Regions from separate parts of the Candidatus Enterococcus ikei genome, predicted to be linked through region 1. Evidence: riboswitches for the same ligand, from Rfam matches in the RefSeq annotation. Region 1 holds a riboswitch; each other region holds the start of a gene.
What was found. Region 1 has a riboswitch for magnesium ahead of JZO69_RS10600 (LCP family protein). Riboswitches for the same ligand answer to the same signal wherever they lie in the genome.

Region 1 (3,218 bases):
AAAAACGACTCCTTTTGCTTCTAGTTCTTCTTGGACTGGCTGAATCATTTCTTGATCAAAATACTTAAATAATAAGTAATCCATCCGCTCAAACAAATGTACTTCTTTCCCTTTTTTCACCAATGTATCGGCTGCTTCTGCTCCGATCTGACCACCGCCGATCAAGGCTACTTTATCGCTTGTTTCCAATTGCTCGATTGCTTGTATAACGCCAGGTAAAAATTTATATTTTAAAACCTTTTCCGAATCACTGCCCAGAATTTTCTGTGACCATTGACTTGAACCAGTCGCTAAAATTAATTTATCAAACGACAAAAGAGATTCTGTCTCTTGTGTCTCACATTTGATGGTATGCTGCTTTGAATCTACACTGATCACTTTTGTATTTAATAATAAGTGAATGTTTTTGTCTGCCAATTGCTTTTTTGAAATAAATTGAGCATCTTCGATAGGCTCAATCACTTCATTAAAATAAAGATTGATCCCACCTGGTAAATAACCAACTGTTTGTTGTTTTTCAATTAAATAAATTTCAGCTTTAGGGTGTTTTTTTCTAGTAGCTAATGCAGCAGATACTCCGGCAAAAGAAGCGCCAATAATCACAACTTTCAAAGTCAGTCCTTCTTTCCAATGAATAAAACGTTTTCCTAAAGAATATCATATGCTTAATCACAACGCATAGAGATACGCTGATTTTATTAGTTATTTTAATAAAAAAAAGATCTGCTTACTCAACAGATACTTGAGTAGACAGACCGTTTATATTTAGTTACATATTAATTTCCCTTAAGAAAAGCTTGGATTGCTTCAGCATTCTGCTGCTCATCTAGCTCAATAACACTGCCAGACTCTGTGTAATCATTGAAGTTCCATGAACCTTCTACCGGAACTGAAAGTGATTTTAATGATTTTACTTTTCCAGATAAGAAATCTTTAGCTAAATCGATCAAGAGGTTAGTTGGGACATTGGTATCGATTTTACCAACTAGTTTTCCTGCAACTTGCGGCAATTCCCAAACTGGAATCAAATCTTTTGACTGATCGATCAATGCATCCATAACTTGCTGTTGACGTCTTATACGACCAAAATCTCCTTCTTCATCCATTCTAAAACGTGCATATTGTAATAAGCTATTTCCATGCAACGTCTGCTTGCCTTTAAATATATCGACACCATCTAGATTGATATCTTTTTCAGCTTCGATCGTGACTCCTTTTGGATATAGCTCGTCAATAATATCACTGAACTCTTTAAAATCCATCACCACATAATAATTGATTGGTAAATTAAAATTAGTCTTCAGTACATCTTTTGTCATTTGCGCACCACCGTAAGCGTATGCTGCATTTATTTTATCTTGTCCGCCATCAGGAAATGTTACATAGCTGTCTCTCATGATCGAAATCAATTTAGGCTGTTTCGTTTTTCCATCATAGTGCGCGACCATAAGCGTATCTGAACGTCCTTGATCCTCGTCATCATCTCTCGAATCATTTCCGACTACCATCACAGTCAGTTCTTTATCGCTTGTTTGCTCATCACCAGTAAAATTTTGGTTTTTATCAGAAAGTTTTGCTTCACTTTTTTCTTTCGCTGTTTGAAATGAGATCGCTGCATAACAGCCTGCACTAACGACCACTAGGAGAATTGATAATAACGTAATAATTCCTATTTTTACAGATTTTTTCATTGTTGATTCCTTTCTACAACTCGAATGTTTTGCGGTGTATAAAAAAACCTCCACCAAGAACACTCAGCGAAGGGATTAGATTACAGTAGTTAAAACTCACGACGACCGCCAGTTATTACAACTTACCTAGATCTTCTCTTCGTTGAGTTTTAGCACTATATAACGTAAAAAGCATTGCTTTTAGCTGCTTTGAAAATCGCCTTAATTCGACGACTTTTGTCCTACCCGTGCCTGTCTTTCGACATTTCTGAGCAGCAGCCTATGTTTATATAGGAGCCTCACCTAACAAGTATTTAATTCATTTTACACTATAAGCGTATCGCCTCACAAAGTCAAATTAAAATTGGATAAATTCCCGCCAAAAACAAGTAGCTAGAAAATAAAACTACCGATTACTCAGACACTTACGTAACTGATTCAGTTAGTTACAATGATAAAATTACAGATAATCTTTATGGTTTCTTAAACATTTTTGCTTTTTTATTGATACTTCAAATAGATACCCGCTCGCAACCAACGTGATCTTTTGCCTATATCTCATGATTTAGATAGACATTTTCTGTAATATCTGTTTCAATGTTTAGAAGAACATACCTTTGGAGGATATAAATGGATAATTTTTTAGAGAAACAGCAAGAATTCTTTTTTAATTTTTTAACCGATAGCATTGATAACTTTTTATTAGATCACTCGGATGAAACATTTTATGCGTTTGCCCTGGACTGCAATATCCACGAAGAAGGTGAGATAAATCTCTGCTTTAATACGACAGAACTTTGGCAAGAAACAACCGACTACTATACAGCTAAAGGCTATAACAATCAGCAAATCGAACAAATGAAGTACAATGCCGGCGACTGGGATGAAGATCAACGTTTTACTTCTCTTCATTTATTTGATGATTGGGTGGAAGACGATGAAGATATCGAAACTGTTCTTGAATGGCTTTGTCAGCAAATGCTGCTCTTACTAGAAAGTGAGACTTTTCAGCGCATTCCTAAAACAGACGATTTCAAACTGTTAGTTTATGATCATGATGAAGATCCGTCTGACTCACACGATCGATTTGAAAAAATATCAGTTATTGACTATTTTCAAATCGACTAATGAAAAAGAGAATCAAAAATATGACGAGGACCTAACTCTGTGAGTCATCTTCCCCGTCATATTAGAAATTCGATAGCTAGTAAAAGCAAAAACAACTCATTTTGCTCTGTCCTCTACAGCACTTATCTACTATAATTTAAAGTCTAATTCTTCGATGTTGAAAAGTGTTGTCAAAATTTTATTCACTTTTTCAAATAAAGCTTTTTTATCGATCATTTGGTCCGTCGTTTCAATCGTTGTGTTTTCACTGAAATACGTTAAATGATCATATTCTTCTTTAAGTGTAACTTGGTGATCTCCTTTTTTATAAAGAATAAAATCATCTAAAACATCTGTTTCGTATTCTCTTTTGTACCCATTTTTTAAAACAATCGTTGTAATCAAAGAGTTGACTGATAACTCATCTAAAGGCATTGTTTG
Region 2 (3,218 bases), on a different contig from region 1:
CTAAATAACCAAATTTTTGTGGCATCCAATGAGTTGGGATAGACAATAAGATCAAGGTGCCTAATCGTTTTAGTGCAACAAAGCCAATCAACGCTAGTGACATAAATAAAGGGGATAAACCGCTGGATAAAAATAGAACCAAAACAAGAATAAAAATCATCGATGCTCCAGCAATATTTGGCTGTAATGCAACAAAAAACATAAAGAAAATTGAAACCAGTAGTGAACGTTTATGATTTTTAAAGGTAAAAGGAACTAAGGTATCTGTTTTTGCTAAATTTGCCGCTAAATAAAGAACCAATACCAAAGGCACTAACTCTGAAGGCTGAAACAAAAGTACGCCTAAATTGATCCAGCGCTTGGCGCCACCTACACTTGTCCCGATAAACGGTAAAGAAATAATCGAAAGAAAGGTCATGATTAAGATAAAATGCATCATTTTAGGCTTGCGAAGTACACTCAAATTAAATCGATAAACAAAAAACATGCAGACTAGACTAAAAATAAAGTACATTGTCTGTTTGATAGCCTTACTAGCTGTTCCTAATTCGCTGTCTAATAACTGATAAGAGCTAGAACTATAGACCATTAAAATACCGATGATACATAGGATGAAATAAGGGATTAAAATATAAAAATCTACATAGTGCAATTTGGATAATCTGTTGTGCTGTTTCATTTTTCTGCTCCATCATTCAAGAATTCATGAATGGCTTGTGCATTTTGCGTTTCGTCGATCTCTAAAACACTTCCAGCCTCTGTGTAATCATTAAAAGTCCAGCTCCCTTTAACTGGTACGGATAACGTTTTGAGATTTTTAACAGTTCCTTTCAGAAAATCTTTAGCTAAATCTATTAGCAAATCAGCAGGTATATTCGTGTCTAAGTAACCGATAGCTTCACCGGCAATTTTAGGTAGCTGCATGAATGAAACTGCTTCTTTAGATTGTTTGGCTAAGGCATCCATGACTTGTTGTTGTCTTCTGACACGACCGAAATCGCCTTCTTCATCCATTCTAAAACGGGCATATTGCAACAAGGTATTACCATCCATGATTTGTTTGCCTTTTTTGATATCAACATTGTCTAGGTTGATGTCTTTTTCCGCATCAATTTCAATGCCTTTTGGATACAGTTCATTGATTAATCGAATAAAGTTATTAAAATTAGCAGAAATATAATAATTGATTGGTAAGTTAAACGAATCGTTTAACACTTTTTTTGTTAATTCGGCGCCGCCAAAAGCATAAGCAGCATTGATTTTTTCTAAACCATGATTAGGAATCTGCACATAAGAATCCCTCATGATCGAGACTAATTTTGGTTGTTTTGTTTCGCTATTATAATGGGCGACCATCAACGTATCTGCTCGTCCACCATCTTCATCATCTTCACGTCCGTCATCGCCTATCAACATAATCGTGATTTCTTTTAGATTTGTCTGTTGATCACCAGAAAAATTCGTATTCTTAGACTTATTTACTTGAGACTGGGCTGTTTTTTTTCCATTATGAAAGCTAATAGCGATATAACTTCCAGTAGCGGTAACGACCAATATGCCAAAAAGAACCGTACAAATTAAAAGTTTCTTTACTGTTTTCATTTTTATTCCTCGCTAATCATTTTAATTGATCATCAAATAAAGTTTGGCTTCAGGAATTGAGTTGGATGACGGTATAAAAAGTTCTTTTTGCTCTGAATAATAGATAAAGGCGGTTGTACACTAAAGAAGATAGTTCATAATAATAACTAGATGTCTTCTTGTGCATCAATTTTCACCTCCTAAAGTCCTAACACTCGCCAATATTATTTATCAAAAATAAAAAACCTTCGCTTAAAATAACTCAGCGAAGGGGGATTGATTTCAGCACAAATAGAGCTTTTCATCATTCTCATCGTTGAGTTTTAGCACTATGAAACGTAAAAAGCAGAGCTTTTAGCTACTTTGTGAAAAGCCTTAATTCGACAATTCCTGTCCTACCCATTACTGTCTTTCGACATTTTTGAGCAGTAGCCTGTGTTTCCATAGGAGCCTCACCTAACAAGTTATTCAGATCGCCCTAAATATAGTGAAAATATCACTTGAAGTCAATGAGGGAAGTATTAAATTTTTTATAATATAACGAACGGAGTAAGTACATCATTTGCTTGATTTTATAATTTTTTAAGTTATAAAATCAAGTATTGCAGGGATTTTGTTTGACCATTTTATTATGAAAAAATCAGAGAAACTTAATATTGAGAATAGATTAAGTTTTATTTTCTTTATACTTTCTTAAGCAGAATTGAAGTGAATCAGAAAATAACAAACTTATATTGGAATAAAAATTAGTATCGCATTTGATCGTAAAAAATTGTAAGATTGAATTAGCAAAAGAATGCGTTTACTTTTATTTAGAAATAGGAGGAAATCGATATGACCTATCGCAAAATAGCTCAAGGAAATTGGACACTTGTTGAAAATGAAAATGGAGCAACCCTTGGGTATGCTGAAGCATCTGGTGTGACATTGATAGAAGAAGATGGTTTTGCATTTAAAGATTTAAATAAAAATGGTGTTTTAGATCCTTATGAAGATTGGCGGTTACCAATTGATGAAAGAATCGAGGATTTGGTTTCGAAATTATCGATCGAACAAATTGCCGGTTTGATGTTATATAGCCGCCATCAAACTGTAGCAAAAAATGACAATCATTTTGTTCAAATGTTTTCTGGAACATATGATGGTAAAACATTAAATGATTATACTGGATCACTATCTAATTTAACAGATCAGCAAAAAGAATTTTTGAAAAAAGACCATATTCGTCATGTCTTGTTAACCATTGTTGATTCTCCTCAAATTGCCGCTGAGTGGACCAATAATATACAGGCAATGGCAGAAAGTTTAGATTTGGGTATACCTGTGAATATTAGTTCTGATCCTAGACACAGCACAAGTGCAGATACAGAATTTAATGCAGGGGCTGGCGGAGATATTTCTAAATGGCCGGAACAATTAGGTTTAGCTGCGACATTCGATCCAGCATTGGTTAAGCAATTCGGTGAAATTGCTAGTAAAGAATATCGGGCGTTAGGAATTACGACAGCACTATCGCCACAAATCGATTTGGCAACTGAGCCGCGCTGGATGCGTTTTTCAGGAACCTTTGGAGAAGGAGTGAAATTAGTCACAGCTTTAGCTAAAGCATATTGTGATGGGTTTCAAACGACTCAGAA
Region 3 (3,218 bases), on a different contig from region 1:
TTTCTTTTGCTACTTTGTCCACTTTAGCAAAATGCTCTGGAATTTTAGCATGTGTGTCAAAGCTATCGATGGTATTAAATGAATGCGTCCATTCTGGCGTTTGCGCTGGTAAATCTGTCGCTGATCCTCCACATAAAATACAAACATCAATAGCATTTTTTTTAGACGTAAGCTCCTCCATTTTATAGGCTTGTCCACCTTCTGTTTGAACCAATTCAGGTGATCTTCTTGTAAAAATGCCTACTAATTCCATGTCTTTATTTTGCTTAAGCGCGCGCTCAACGCCACGTCCCAGGTTCCCGTACCCGATAATTGCAACTTTTATCATACTTACATTCCTCCACTTCTATGAATCAAATTATACCAAAAGAAAAAGTCATTTGACAATCGGAAGTTGGGCATTCGGTTTTTGAAAACAGAGCATTTGGACGCCAAGTTAGTTTATATTCAATTGTTTCTTTAATTCCGATGTAACTTTTTGTTTCTCTTCTTCTGAAATACGCTGATATGAAATCCCTCCATCGCCAGTATAGCCATCACCTGTAAACCCTTCTCCTTGCATTTGATAACTCTCAATATCGCCCAGGGCTTGCTGGTAATTTTTCATTAATAATATCATTTGATCCAAAGTCATATCCGTTTGTCCATTATCTCCAATGACATCTAATAATTCTTGGTATCGAAGAACATTTTTCATAGAAGTTAATTCTTTAGTAAGCTGAATCGTTACTTCCCGCTGCCTTTTTTGTCTGCCGTAATCCCCCAACGGATCTTCGTATCGCATTCTCGCGTATTGTAATGTTTCCCAACCACCTAAATGCTGTTTTCCTTTTGGATAATGGATTCCTTCTGCATCGAACTCAAAATCATTATTGACCGTAACTCCACCAACCGCATCACTTAAATCCGCTAAACCATCCATATTGATCACAAAATAGTGATTGATTGGGATATCTAAATAATGTTCAACCGTATCGATCATCATTTCGTCACCACCAAAGGAATGTGCATGATTGATTTTATCGTACATTCCATCTTTCCCAATGATTTCTACATAAGCATCTCTTGGAATACTTGTGATCGTTGTTTTCTTTAATTGATTATTCACCGTTACAACCATGATAGTATTCGCTCGAAAATCCGTCTTACGCTTTGAATCATTGGCAATTCCTAAAAGTAAAAAACTGGCCGGCTCGCTCTTTCCCAATTGCGCAGATTTAGTTTTTCGATTTAACGGCTGATATATTTTATCTGCTGTTTTTTGAACATTCTTAAACACACTTGCACCATACACTGAAGCGCCCGCCACGACAACTAAAAGAAATGTTAAGGCAGTTAAAATCGTTCTTTGAATAAATCGTTTTTTTGTTTCTGACGTTGCCAATTTCTTATTCAAATAAACTCTTTGAAGACAAGTGTAGGAAAAATTTACCCAAATAAAACTTAATAGAAAACCTGCGATGATATCACTTGGATAATGAACTCTTAAATAAATTCGACTAAAGCCGATCAACAGAACATAAAGGAGCAATAGACCTTTTAAGCCATTGTAATTTTTCGTTTTCTTTGGAGAAAATGTGTGGATGACCAAAATGACTGAACATGCCAAACACATTGCTAAAAGTGAATGTCCACTAGGAAAACTGTAAGAGGTCTTCTCCGCTAATTGTTCTACATTTGGCCTTGTCCGTGCAACCAGATGTTTCAAGATAAAACCAAAAGCACTAACTATTAAAACATTGCTACTCATCCAAATAGCTAGTGCTTTATGCTGATTTCTCCATAGGACAAATGAAACTATAAGACTCACGATAAAAATAGGGACGATTGTTGTAGTTTTTGCAAATAGATTCACCAAACTAGTCAGTGTTTCATTTGGTTTCCAATTAAATTGATAAATCCATGAATCTAAATTAGTGAACCAAGTAACCTTTTTAACAACTAAAAAACTAAGTAATGAAAAAAGTACAATACTAAAAATAACTGGCGTAAATTTCTTTTCTTTCGACATATACATGTGATAAAATCCCTTCATTCCTATATTCATTAAAAAAACTAATTCAAACTTGGTTCGTAAATATAAGCATTACCTAAAAAACTGCTAAAAGATTCTATTTCCTATTAGTTAGGAGTGAATCATTTAGCAGTCTTTTCCATCTCCAACCAACCTCACTCCAAAAAAACACAAGCAGGTACAAAGACGGTATACATTCAGTAAATGCAATCGGTTGCTACTTTACCAAAAGAAAAAAGCCAAACATTTTTTTCCTAAGACGTTTGACTTTCAATCAATCTCATCGTCTGAGTTTTAGCACTATACAACGTAAAGAAAAATTCTTAGCTATTTTATGAAAAGCCTTAATTCGACAATTCCTGTTTTACACATTGGCGTCTTTCGACGTTTCTGCGCAATAGCCTATGTTTGTATAGGAGCCTCACCTAACAAGGTTATTTATCTATTCATTTTGTTAAATAGTACCGCTATGAAAAAGTTTTTTCAAGTTATTTTAAGAGTCTTTATGTTTTCTTAATTTTAAATCACAAATTTGATTTAGGTTGTTTGAATGAAGAAATAGAACTTGCAACAAAATAAAAGTCGCACAATGCAAGATGAAAGCATTATGCGGCTCGAAGGAAATATAAAAGTTATTTTAATTATTTACGTTTGGGACATAAAAAGCCAAATAGTTTTATCTGAGCCAGTTGCTTTACCAACAGTAATATAGTCTCCATATGTATTTACTGGAGAACCATTATGGTAAACATTGCTTAATCCTGTTTCTTGTTCACTAATCATAAACGAAGCTGCATCACTTTTTTTACTTAAATAAATATACCCTCTATTTGATACTGTAAAATAGTTATAATCTTTAAAAATAGGATTAGCAGACCTAATTTTGTAATAGCTAATAGTCCCCGGTTCTTTTTCTAAGTAAACACCTTCACTTTTACTACCTAACGTTGCATATTCCCAATTATTTAAGTCACGTCGGCCTGTAAAATATCCTTTTATCTTATTAGTATTTGCGTCTCCTCCGATCATCGCAGCTTTCCCAGTGGGCAGCGCTGCATAGCTATCAATACCAAACGATAAGCTTACACCAATCAATGTACTCAAAACCATAAAGAAACTGACCAATCTTTTAACATGTAACAATCTTCCTGTTGCCTTCATCATTATTACCACCTTTTCTATTTGTGAAATATATTACATGATA
Region 4 (3,218 bases), on a different contig from region 1:
TCTCAGTTAATTTAGCAATTGCTGAACCATTGATCATTTTTTCAGAGCCCAGACCAACTTCTCTACAGACAGATCGTGTAACTAACTCATTATCACCAGTTAAGATTTTTACTGAAACTCCGTTATTTTTCAACGCTTGGATAGCTTGCGCTGCCGTTTCTTTAGGAGGATCTAAAAATGCTAGATACCCTTGTAAAACAAGTTCTTTTTCATCTTCAACAGAATAATCATCTAACTGATTATTGACTTTCTTATCAGCGATTGCTAACACTCTTAGACCATCTTCATTTAAGTCATTCACTGTTTTTAGCACTTGTTTTTTTATTTCTGACGTGATTGGAACAATCTCGCCACCTTGATTGATATAAGAACAGGCCTGAAGCATTTCTTCAACTGCACCTTTTGTGATCAAGCTACTTTGATTGGCTCTTCTATCTTTGACAACCACACTCATTCTTCTACGATTAAAATCGAAAGGTATTTCATCGATTTTAAAATAATCTTCTTCATCAATGGTTAATTCTTTTGATGTCGCTTCAATAATTGCTTTATCGATTAAATTACGAAGACCTGTTTGAAAATAACTATTTAAAAAAGCAGACTGCAGTACTTTGCGATCTTCTTGACACGACGTATTGTAGTGGTATTCTAAAATAACTTTGTCTTGTGTTAATGTCCCGGTTTTATCGGTACATAAAATATCCATCGCTCCAAAGTTTTGAATCGCATTGACATTTTTCATGATCGTTCCTTCTTTTGCCATATCTCTAGAACCCTTGACCAAATTTGTCGTTACGATCATTGGCAGCATTTCTGGTGTCAAACCGACCGCTGTCGCAATCGCAAACATCAACGCTTCGCTCCAATTACCTTTAGTGATTCCATTAATCAAAAATACCGCTGGTGTAATCACCATCATAAAACGAATCAAAAGCCAGGTTGTTTTATTCACACCTAATTCAAAACTAGTTTTTTTCTCGTCATCTGCTACATCTTGAGCAATTTTTCCAAATAAAGTATTGTCACCGACTCGAACTGCAACACCAACGCCGCTGCCACTGACCACGTTACTGCCTAAAAATAACAAATTTTCAAAATCTGTTTGGTTATTGTTGGTATGCACTGTATTTTTTACTTTCTTTTCAACTGGAAAACTTTCTCCGGTCATCGCAGATTGTGAGATGAACAAGTCTTTGGCATGGATCAGACGTAAATCTGCTGGAATCATGTCACCTGCTGAAAGTTTAACTAAATCACCGCAGACAACTTCATCCATGGGGATTTCCATTTCTTTATTTTCTCTAGTAACTGTTGCAGTTATCTGAATCATATTTTGCAATTTACTAACTGCATTGCTTGATTTTACTGATTGAACTAAGCTCATTGTTCCACTTAACAAAACCATAACGAGCATGATCAATACGCCGGCAAGGTCTTTTTCACTTGGTTCTGCATAAACATATTCCGTAAAAAATGAAATAGTTGCAAGAATCATCAATACAACTGTAAATGGGGTAACATATGATTTTATCACCGTATAAATAAATGATTTCTTTTTATCATCAGTGATTTTATTTACGCCAAATTTATCCTTAGAACGTTGTACTTCTCTGGCTTTTAGTCCATCCCAAGAAGATGAAAAATTTTCTAATACTTTATCGATAGATAGGTTAGCTAATTTTTGATATGCTTTTTCATGGATCATGTTCTTCATTTCTTTTTGCATCTGTCTTTTCCTCTTTTCTTTCAATTACTGATTTATTGATCGAACTATCTTCTGGCACACTAACCACATCCTTTCCACACAAAAAAAACGCACTGAAAACTCAGCCCGCTCTGCCGTGAGTCTTCGCAATCGTTGAGTTTTGGCACTATACAACGTAAAAAGCATCAGCTTTTAGCTACCTTATGAAAAGCCTTAATCCGACAATTCCTGTTCTACCCATTGGCGTCTCTCGACGTTTTTGGGCAGTAGCCTGTGTTTGTATAGGAGCCTCACCTAACAAGAAGAATTACACTATCATTCTAATGAGTTACATCATTTTTTTATAGACTAAAAAACTTATACCGCTATAACTTTTTTTGTATATAGTTTTATCAGCGTACTTAAGCTTTTGTTAGCCAACATCAAATCATTTACAAAATAGAATAAAGGTATAAATAAAAAGGGATGGTTTATTTGCTCATTTCTATTTATGATAGTTATGTAGACGAACATCCCAACTTCGTTTATGCACAATCCATACTCCTTTTTACAATATTAACTCGGATAAATCCCACTTCGTATTTTCTGCGAAGTGGGATTTGTTTTCTCAAGATTCTCATATTTAATCCATACAAAAAGGAATAGCACTATAAGTAAAATAGAATGGTTTAAATGCATCAGTACGAATATAATGAACGAGTAAATAAATTATTTACAGTGCATGATTTAACGTTCATCATTTCTTATCAGAAAGCAACAACCTGATAAAAGCCTCTTCAATTGGTCTGCTATCACCAATTGAAGAGGCTCTTTTCCTATTTGTCTGAAAATTGCTCTTTCTCCTGTACATCAAATTATGCTTATTTCAAAATAATCATAGATACTATTAAATTTTTATATATTTTTTAAAAAAATGAACTATTTTATCTAAAATTATTTTATCTTATATGTGATTAGAATTTTATTTTTACTTGAGTGAAGGAGATGGGGAAATGAAACTAAAACACTTAGATTATTTTTTAGCATTATGTAAAAGCAAAAGCTTTACAAAGACATCGGAGGAATTAGGTATTTCTCAACCTTATTTGAGCACTCATATCCGCGAATTAGAACTGGAATTACATGCTCAATTGATAACAAGAGATTACGGTAATAACAAGTTAACCGCAGAAGGGCTTGTGCTACAAACTAGAGGAGAAAAAATTTTTAAAGAATTTGACATGGCAGTCAATGAAATCAACTTACTCGTTCATACTGGAGAAACTGCAACAATCAAAATCGGTACTAATTTACCTGATATCGATTATTTAATTGCTAAATTATTAACGGAATTCCGTCTTCATTATCCCTCTGTTTCGCTTGAGTACAGTTATTTTGAAAATCTAGAAGAGGTACTAGGAAATAATGAAATCGACATTGCTATCGGTATTTTGTCAGAAACAAATTCGAAAATAACAAGTGACTTAATTTTTTCTGAATCATATAGTATTTTCGTCAGCACTAACAATCAATT

Region 2: it holds a riboswitch for magnesium, as region 1 does, so the genes downstream of both, JZO69_RS06865 (LCP family protein) here and JZO69_RS10600 (LCP family protein) in region 1, are expected to answer to the same signal.
Region 3: it holds a riboswitch for magnesium, as region 1 does, so the genes downstream of both, JZO69_RS04705 (phosphatase PAP2/LCP family protein) here and JZO69_RS10600 (LCP family protein) in region 1, are expected to answer to the same signal.
Region 4: it holds a riboswitch for magnesium, as region 1 does, so the genes downstream of both, mgtA (magnesium-translocating P-type ATPase) here and JZO69_RS10600 (LCP family protein) in region 1, are expected to answer to the same signal.

The regions. Positions count from the first base shown of each region.
Region 1 is NZ_JAFLWD010000025.1:22,188-25,405, reverse strand. It holds gene JZO69_RS10605 (FAD-dependent oxidoreductase) at 1-603, opposite strand, end outside; gene JZO69_RS10600 (LCP family protein) at 777-1,691, opposite strand; M-box (ykoK) riboswitch at 1,820-1,988, opposite strand; gene JZO69_RS10595 (DUF4303 domain-containing protein) at 2,301-2,798, shown strand; gene JZO69_RS10590 (DUF4809 family protein) at 2,928-3,218, opposite strand, start outside.
Region 2 is NZ_JAFLWD010000015.1:5,456-8,673, reverse strand. It holds gene JZO69_RS06870 (FtsW/RodA/SpoVE family cell cycle protein) at 1-679, opposite strand, end outside; gene JZO69_RS06865 (LCP family protein) at 676-1,602, opposite strand; M-box (ykoK) riboswitch at 1,883-2,052, opposite strand; gene JZO69_RS06860 (glycoside hydrolase family 3 protein) at 2,416-3,218, shown strand, end outside.
Region 3 is NZ_JAFLWD010000009.1:137,467-140,684, reverse strand. It holds gene JZO69_RS04710 (diaminopimelate dehydrogenase) at 1-328, opposite strand, end outside; gene JZO69_RS04705 (phosphatase PAP2/LCP family protein) at 437-2,017, opposite strand; M-box (ykoK) riboswitch at 2,287-2,454, opposite strand; gene JZO69_RS04700 (hypothetical protein) at 2,660-3,178, opposite strand.
Region 4 is NZ_JAFLWD010000007.1:11,891-15,108, reverse strand. It holds gene mgtA (magnesium-translocating P-type ATPase) at 1-1,726, opposite strand, end outside; M-box (ykoK) riboswitch at 1,844-2,014, opposite strand; gene JZO69_RS02845 (LysR family transcriptional regulator) at 2,698-3,218, shown strand, end outside.